Regions from separate parts of the Devosia sp. genome, predicted to be linked through region 1. Evidence: predicted binding sites of a transcription regulator. Region 1 holds the regulator's gene; the other holds the start of a gene.

What was found. The regulator HrcA, encoded in region 1, represses chaperone genes, less so after heat shock. The targets are predictions, from matches to a motif close to GTTAGCACTCNCNNNNNGNGAGTGCTAAC.
Positions count from the first base shown of each region.
Region 2: the regulator HrcA is predicted to act here: its motif matches at 2,156-2,184, upstream of KIT02_RS16550 (co-chaperone GroES).

Region 1 is NZ_CP075529.1:2,599,809-2,604,281, reverse strand. It holds gene KIT02_RS12805 (non-canonical purine NTP pyrophosphatase) at 1-251, opposite strand, end outside; gene rph (ribonuclease PH) at 457-1,173, opposite strand; gene hrcA (heat-inducible transcriptional repressor HrcA) at 1,318-2,397, shown strand; gene grpE (nucleotide exchange factor GrpE) at 2,527-3,114, shown strand; gene pncA (bifunctional nicotinamidase/pyrazinamidase) at 3,354-3,986, opposite strand; gene pabB (aminodeoxychorismate synthase component I) at 3,973-4,473, opposite strand, start outside.
Region 2 is NZ_CP075529.1:3,367,121-3,371,593, forward strand. It holds gene groL (chaperonin GroEL) at 117-1,757, opposite strand; gene KIT02_RS16550 (co-chaperone GroES) at 1,820-2,110, opposite strand; gene KIT02_RS16555 (glycosyltransferase family 2 protein) at 2,313-3,446, shown strand; gene KIT02_RS16560 (glycosyltransferase family 39 protein) at 3,457-4,473, shown strand, end outside.

The DNA.
Region 1 (4,473 bases):
TCAACGCAGATGCCGCTATCGTCCGACAGCGCCAGCATATTGGCGGCTTTGGCAGCGGCATGGGCCTTGATGCGGGCATTTTCGGCGAAGCTGGTGCCGGTCTCTTCCGGCTCGGGCAGGCCCAGTTCGCCCGCAGAGACCAGATCGAGGCCAAAGGGCGCGAACAGCTCGCGAAACTCGGTGAGCTTGCCGGCATTGTGGGTGGCGATGCAGAGGCGCGCGCCGGGACGGAGGCGGGGGATGGCGGTCATTTGGCCCGTCCCTCCAAAGTGCGCGCAATGTCGTTCCATATGGGGCAGTTCTGAGGTGAAAAGCCCCCCTCATCCGTCTCGGCTGCGCCGAGCCACCTTCTCCCACGAGGGGAGAAGGAAGGCATCGCGGCTGCGGCTCCATCGCCTTCTCCCCTCGTGGGAGAAGGTGCCCGAAGGGCGGATGAGGGGGACTTTCTCAAGAACATCATGCGCCCAGCGCCGCCTTTTGCAGCAGGGTCAGTTCGCCAATGCCTTTTTCGGCCAGACCCATGAGGCTTTCGAGCTCGGCGCGGGAAAAGGGTGCGCCCTCGGCGGTGCCCTGGATCTCGACGAATTTGCCCGAGCCGGTCATGACAAAATTGGCATCGGTTTCGGCCTCGACATCTTCGAGATAGTCGAGATCGAGCACCGGGGTGCCGCGATAGATGCCGCAGGAGACGGCGCCGACGCTGTCCTTGAGCACCTGGCCCTTGGTCAGCTTGCGCTCGTCCATCCAGGCTATGGCGTCGACCAGGGCCACATAGGCGCCGGTGATCGAAGCGGTGCGGGTGCCGCCATCGGCTTCGAGCACGTCGCAATCGAGCGTCACCTGGACTTCGCCCAAGGCTTCGAGATCGACGACGGCGCGCAGCGAACGGCCGATCAGGCGCTGGATTTCCTGGGTGCGGCCCGACTGCTTGCCGGCGGTGGCCTCGCGGCGGGTGCGCGAGCCGGTGGCGCGGGGCAGCATGCCATATTCGGCGGTGACCCAGCCCTGGCCCTTGCCGCGCAGCCAGCCGGGTACGCTGGTCTCGACCGAGGCGGTGCACAGGACGCGGGTATTGCCAAAGGCGATAAGGCAGGAGCCCTCGGCCTTCATGGCCACATTGCGCTCGAGGGTCACAGACCGCATCTGGTTCGGTTCACGCCCGGAAGGCCGCATGGTCACTCAATCCGTCAGTTATTGGCTTTAACCGCCTCTTAACCTTCCTCGGCCCGGCTCACAAGCGCCGGGCGCTTGGCGGATGGGCGCTATACGCTTAAATGAGGTACCAGGGTTAAAGCTGAAGAGTTTATTCAAACCACCATGACCAGGCCCGCCGAAGACTTCCTGAGTGTGCTCAATGCCCGCAGCCAGGACATATTCCGCCGGCTGGTGGAGCGGTACCTCGCCACCGGCGTGCCGGTGGGTTCGCGCGATCTCAGCCGCCTGTTGCAGGTGGAGCTGTCGCCCGCCTCGGTGCGCAATGTCATGGCCGATCTCGAAGACCTGGGCCTGATCGCGGCGCCCCATACCTCGGCCGGCCGCGCGCCGACGCAGCAGGGGCTGCGCTTCTTCGTCGATTCCATGCTCGAAGTGGGCGCCATGGAGGAGACCGAGCGGCAGAAGATTTCCCGCCAGATCGAAGGCACGGCCGGCCATGGCCAGGTGGAGGACCTGCTGACCGAGGCCTCGACGCTATTGTCCGGGCTCAGCCAGGGCGCGGGGCTGGTGATCGCGGCCAAGGCCGACATGGTGCTCAAGCATATCGAATTCGTGCGGCTCGATGCCGCCCGGGCCATGGCGATCCTGGTGGGCGATGACGGGCAGGTGGAAAACCGCATTCTCGAACTGCCGCCCGGCTATACGGTGAGCGCCCTGCAGCAGGCAGGCAATTATCTCGCCAATTATGTCGTGGGGCGGACCTTGTCGGAAGCCCGGCGGGTGCTGCATGAGCGGCGCGACGAGCAGCGGGCCGAACTCGATGAATTGACGCAAAAGCTCGTCGATGCCGGCATCGCCACGCTCGCCAACCCGCGGGACAATGGCGCCCCGACCGTGATCGTGCGGGGGCGCGCCAATCTCATCAACGACGCCATGGCCAGCGATGAGCTGATGCGGATGCGGCAATTGTTCGACGAACTGGAAAGCAAGGAAGGCCTTCTCGACCTCTTGGGGGATGCCGAGCGCGGGGAGGGCGTGCGCATCTTCATCGGCTCGGAAAACAAGCTGTTTTCGCTCTCGGGTTCGTCGGTGATTCTCAGCCCTTATCGCGATGCCAATGAACGGGTCGTGGGCGTATTGGGCGTCATCGGACCGACGCGGCTCAACTATGCGCGCATCGTGCCGGTGGTGGATTATACCGCCCATGTGCTGAGCGCGATGATGGCGCGCAAAAGGGGGTGACCGCCCGCCGGACGCGGGCTGGCACCGTGGCGCCAATTTTGCCTTCGGGGTGGCGATACGCTTGAAATAAGGTCCCGCTTGGCCGATATGCGGGGCAGATTTGACAACACTATGCATGGAATAGACCAGATGAGCGACGAGAACGCCGCCCAGGGCGAGACGCCGGAAACCGAAGTGCCGGTCACCGAGACGCCGGAGGTCGACCCGGTCGAGGCGCTATTGGCGGAGAATGCCGAGCTCAAGGACCGCGTGCTGCGCACGGCTGCCGAAATGGAAAACCTGCGCAAGCGGACCGAGCGCGATGTCAGTGACACCCGCTCCTATGCCATTGCCGGGTTTGCCCGCGACATGCTGAGCGCCACCGATGCGCTGAGCCGGGCGCTGCTGGTCATTCCGGAAGAAACCCGGACCACCGCTGAGGGCACGCTCAAAAGCCTGATCGAGGGCCTTGAACTGGCCGAGCGCGAAATGCAGCGGCTGCTCGCCAAGCATGGCGTCAAGCCGATCGAGGCGGCGGGACAGAAATTCGACCCGCACAAGCATCAGGCCATGTTCGAAGTGCCCAATCCCAATGTGCCCGAGGGCACGGTGGTGCAGGTGGTGCAGGAAGGCTTTGCCATCGGCGAGCGCGTGCTGCGTCCGGCCATGGTCGGTGTCGCCAAGGGCGGCGCGGCGGCGGCCCCGGATGCCGGCGAGGGCGTCGACAAGAGCGCGTGAGCCGATTGGACATGACGTGGGAAGGGCGCCGGTGGGCGCCCTTTTTTGTTTTGTCGGGGCAATGGAGCGGGGTCCGAGCGGGCCATTCCCCCACCCTAGTTCCGCTACGGCCTTGGGGCCTAGCTTCACTACCCTCCCCACAAGGGGGAGGGTGGCGATGGAGCCGGGGGAACCGTGAATAATGAAGTGGCCCTCGGGTCAGGCCCGAGGGCAGCGCCTGGTATATGTGCGGGCCTGGCCTAACCGAGAATTTCTCCGCTCTTCACCCGATCGACGCCAGCCGCTTCCATGTCGGCCCAGGCCTTTTCGAGGGAGCCGTTGGCGTCGATGGCGCGGGTGGCGTCTTCGATGACGCTGACGTCGAAGCCGCCGGCGGCGGCGTCGAGGGCGGTCCAGGCGACGCAGAAATCGGTGGCGAGGCCGACGACGTAAAGCCGGCCGGCATCGCGCTCGTTGAGATAGCCGCCGAGCCCCGTCAGGGTCTGCCGGTCAGCCTCCTGAAAGCCGGAATAGGAATCGACGCCCCGCGTATAGCCCTTGCGGATGATCAGTTGCGCATGGGGAATATCGAGCGTGCCGGCGATTTCGGCGCCGTGGCTGTCCCAGACGCAGTGATCGGGCCAGAGCACCTGCGGACCATAATCGAGCTCGATGGTGTCGAAGGGGGCCTTGCCGGGATGCTGGCTGGCAAAGGAGATGTGATCGGCCGGATGCCAGTCCTGGGTGAGGACGACATGGGTGAACTTCCTGGCCAGCTGGTTGATCAGCGGCACGATCTCGTTGCCGCCGGCCACCGCCAGGCTCCCGCCGGGCAGGAAGTCATATTGGACGTCAACGACGACAAGCACGTCATCGGGTTCAATTGTGATCATGGTCGGTCCTTACCCAGTCGGCGCGGAGGAGGCCGCGCACGGAATTGCCGAGATAGACTGTATCGGCACTGGAGAGGTCGGCAAGGGTCAGAACCTCTTCGATAGCCTTGCCGGTGGCGATAAGCTCGGCGCGCAGCGTGCCCGGCAAAAGCCCGGAGGCCAGTGGCGGGGTCAGCAACTGTCCATCGCGGGCGATGAAAAGATTGGTGATCGAGCCCTCGGTCAATTCGCCGCGTTCATTGACAAAGACCACCTCATCAACGCCCAGGGCCGCGTGCGCAGCCTGGCGCGGCTGGTCGTAGAAACTGCGATTCGTGGTCTTGTGGGCCAGCCAGATCGACGCCGAATCCAGCGGTTTTTCCGCCAGCGCGAAACGGAAGCGATCGGGACTGGGCGGCAGCGGTACGGCGGAAAGATCGAGACCGGCTTCGGCAAGTGTGAGGCGCACCCGCATCGGCCCGGTCCAGTCCTTTGCCCTGCCGGACAA
Region 2 (4,473 bases), 770 kb from region 1:
GACATGCGGCAAGGCCGCCCGACCGTCGGTCGCCCCCGCGGAGGGCCAGCGACCGGCATTTTTGCCGATCGCGATACGGCCCGTGAGCGAAGGAAGTGCTAGTTCGCTTTCGCGAACTAGAAATCCATGCCGCCCATGCCGCCCATACCGCCGCCAGCCGGCATTGCCGGAGCGTCGGGCTTGGGGGCTTCGACAATGGTGGCCTCGGTGGTCACCAGGAGCGAAGCAACCGAAGCGGCGTCTTCGAGAGCGGTACGGACAACCTTGACCGGGTCGATAACGCCCAGGGCAACAAGGTCACCATATTCGCCGGTCGCGGCATTGTAGCCGTAGGACGCAGCCGAGTTCTCGAGGATCTTGTCGACAACCACGGAGCCTTCGGCACCGGCATTGTTGGCAATGCAACGGACCGGCGACTGCAGGGCGCGGCGCACGATGGCGATACCGGCTTCCTGGTCGGCATTGGCGCCCTTGGCCTTGATGGCAGCCGAAGCGCGGAGCAGGGCAACGCCACCGCCCGGAACGATGCCTTCTTCGACAGCGGCGCGGGTCGCGTTGAGCGCGTCATCGACGCGGTCCTTACGCTCCTTGACTTCCACTTCCGTGGAACCGCCGACGCGGATCACGGCAACACCGCCGGCGAGCTTGGCCAGACGTTCCTGCAGCTTTTCGCGGTCGTAGTCCGAGGTGGTTTCCTCGATCTGGGCCTTGATCTGGCCAACGCGGGCCTGGATCTCGTCCTGGGTGCCGGCACCATCGACGATGGTGGTGTTTTCCTTGGTGATCTCGACGCGCTTGGCGGTGCCGAGCATGTCCAGGGTCACGTTTTCGAGCTTGATGCCGAGGTCTTCGGAGATCACCTGGCCGCCGGTGAGGACGGCGATGTCTTCGAGCATGGCCTTGCGGCGGTCACCGAAGCCCGGAGCCTTGACGGCAGCGACCTTGAGGCCGGCGCGCAGACGGTTGACGACCAGGGTCGGCAGAGCCTCGCCATCAACGTCCTCGGCGATGATCAGCAGCGGACGCTGGGACTGAACAACGGCTTCCAGGATCGGCAGGATGGCCTGCAGGTTGGAAAGCTTCTTTTCGTGCAGCAGGATGTAGGGGTCTTCGAGCTGTGCCGTCATCTTTTCGGCATTGGTCACGAAGTAGGGCGAGAGGTAGCCGCGGTCGAACTGCATGCCTTCGACGACATCGAGTTCGGTCTCGGCGGTCTTGGCTTCCTCGACGGTGATGACACCCTCGTTGCCGACCTTCTGCATCGCCTCGGCGATCATGTCACCGATGGACGATTCGCCATTGGCCGAAATGGTGCCGACCTGGGCAACTTCGGAAGACGAGGTGATCTTCTTGGCAGAGCCCTTGAGGCTTTCCACGACGTCGGCGACAGCCAGGTCGATACCGCGCTTGAGATCCATCGGGTTGAAGCCGGCGGCCACAGCCTTGACGCCTTCGACGACAATCGCCTGGCCGAGAACGGTTGCGGTGGTCGTGCCGTCACCGGCAACATCGTTGGTCTTGGACGCGACCGAACGCAGCAGCTGCGCACCCAGGTTCTCGAACTTGTCTTCCAGTTCGATTTCCTTGGCGACCGAGACGCCGTCCTTGGTGATGCGCGGGGCACCGAACGACTTTTCGATAACGACGTTACGACCCTTGGGGCCGAGGGTGACCTTCACCGCATTGGCGAGGATGTTGACGCCGCGCAGCATCTTTTCGCGGGCGTCGGTGGAGAATTTGACTTCCTTGGCGGCCATTTATGGCTCCTTGAAAAATGTCGGTTGATGGGGAACGACAAAAAAGGCGGTGAGAGAGCCGATTAGGCCTCGATCACGCCCATGATGTCGCTTTCCTTCATGATGATCAGGTCTTCGCCGTTGAGCTTGACCTCGGTGCCGCTCCACTTGCCGAAGAGCACGCGATCGCCGGCCTTGACGTCCAGCGCATTGATCTTGCCGTTTTCGTCGCGGGCGCCGGGGCCCACGGAAACGATCACACCCTCGGAGGGCTTTTCCTTGGCGGTATCGGGGATGATGATCCCGCCCTTGGTCTTTTCTTCACTGTCGACGCGACGGACGACCACTCGGTCATGCAGGGGACGGAAGCCCATGACTTGCTCCTCTTGGCATCATTGCTAATGCAAATTTCAGGACCTGTTAGCACTCGCCATTCGTGAGTGCTAACAAGCTGCCGGGATATAGGGATGGCCCGGGCGGGGAGTCAAGGCGCGCCTCCCGAAAATTCTTTCGTCCCCGGTCGAGGCTTGCTATTGGGCGCTGCACGCCCAATTCCAATCCGGACCTTTCAGCGCCATGACCAGCCCCGCCTCCATGCCCGCTGAACCGCAGTGGCGCCCGCCAAGGCTCTCGGTTGTCGTGCCGACTTACAAGGAGCGCGACAACGTCCTGCCGCTGCTCGAAAAGCTCGACCTGGCCCTGGCGGGAATAGCGTTCGAGGTTATCTTCGTCGACGACAACAGCCCCGACGGCACGGCCGAAGCCGTCAAACAGGCCGCCCGCACCCGCCCCAATGTGCGCTGTATTCACCGTATCGGGCGGCGTGGCCTGTCGTCGGCGTGTATCGAGGGCATGGCCCTGTCCGCCGCAGAATTCGTCGCGGTGATCGACGGCGACCTCCAGCATGACGAATCCATCCTGCCGCAACTGCTGGCGCGGGTGGAAGAGGGGGCCGATATTGCAGTCGGCTCTCGCTATGTCGGCGAGGGCCGGTCCGAGGAAGGCCTGTCGGCCGGACGGCAGGCCGGGTCGCGCCTGGCCACCCGCCTTTCCGGTATCCTGACCGGCAAGGCGCTGGCCGATCCCATGAGCGGCTTTTTCCTTCTGCGCCGCGCGCTCGTGATGGAAGTGGCGCCGCACCTCTCCCAGGAAGGCTTCAAGATACTGCTCGACCTGGTGGCCACTGCCGGGCGCCGCCGTGGCGGCCGTCTCACCATTGCTGAAGTGCCCTACAGTTTCCGCCCCCGCCATGCGGGCGAAAGCAAGATGAGCCCGCTGATCGTCGCCCAGTTCCTGGGGCTCATCGTCTCGCAGTTGACGCGTGGCCTCGTGCCGACAAGTTTTCTCCTGTTCGGCCTTGTGGGCGTTTCGGGTGTCTTCGTGCACCTTGCGGTGCTCAGCCTCGCCTTTGAAGTATTTGGCATTGGCTTTGCCGTCAGTCAGTTCATCGCCACCATGGTCGCCATGACCACCAATTTCGTGCTCAACAACGAACTGACCTATGCCGACAAGCGCCTGACCGGGCGGCGCTTCTTCACGGGCCTGTTGAGTTTTTACGCGGTGTGCAGTTTCGGCACCTTCGCCAATATCTCGGTCGCGAGCCTCCTGTTCACTGCCGAAATGGCCAATTTCGTCTTTGCCGGCATAGCCGGGGCGGTCATGAGCGCGGTGTTCAACTATGCCGTGACCCGCATCTTCACCTGGCGCTGAGGAGCCAAACATGAGCGAGACCCGGCGCATTGGCCCGCTGACACCCGTTCAGGCGACGCTGGCGCTCATTATCGTCACCCTGGTGTTGCGCACCATTGGCGCCTGGGCCGTGGGCTGGGGCACGGGCGAAGCCTATTACCTGGCCTCGGCGCGCCAGTTCCATCTCAGCTACTATGACCAGCCACCGCTCTTCCTGTGGATGATCTGGGGTATCGTGACGGCAACCGGATCGGACGCCATCCTTCTGGTGCGCCTGCCATTCCTCCTGATGTTCGCCGGCTCGACCTGGCTGGTCTTCGACATCATGCGGCGGCTGCATTCGCCCCTGGCCGGTTTCTATGCCGCGCTGATCGTCAACGCCTGCGTGCTGTTTTCGCTCTCCATCGGGTCCTGGGCGCAGCCCGATGCGCCCATGCTGCTCTTCTGGCTGGCGACGGTCCGGGTGCTGATCGAAATCTTTTTCGGGGCCGGTCGCGAGCGCCCCTATTTCTATTGGGGCCTGGCCGGGTTGTTCCTTGGTCTCACCTTTCTGTCGAAATACCACGCCCTGTTCCTCGTCTTGGGCACCGGGCTCTACATTCTCGTCGATCCGGCCCAGCGCCATTGGCTGCTGCACAAGGCTCCCTGGCTGGCGCTGGTGATCGCGCTGGCGATCTTTTCGCCGGTCATCATCTGGAATGCCCAGAACCAATGGGCCTCTTTCGGCTTCCAGGGCGGGCGGGCGCTCGCCGAATCCGATCTGCGCTGGGGCGGCCTCATCCGCATGATCATCGGCCAATTGGTCTATATGGTGCCGTGGCTGGCCATACCGGCGCTCTATATTGGCGTCAGGGCCCTGTTCGCGGGCCTCGAGCGCTCGGCCATTGCCGGGGTCGCGCCGGGAGTGGCAGTGCTCTTTGCCTATATTGCCTGGCCGCCGATCCTGTTCTTCACCATCGTCGCCCTCTGGTCCGATACGCAGTTCCACTTTCACTGGCAGGCGCCGGGCTACATCATGCTCTTCATGCTCATGGGGGCCTGGGCCGCC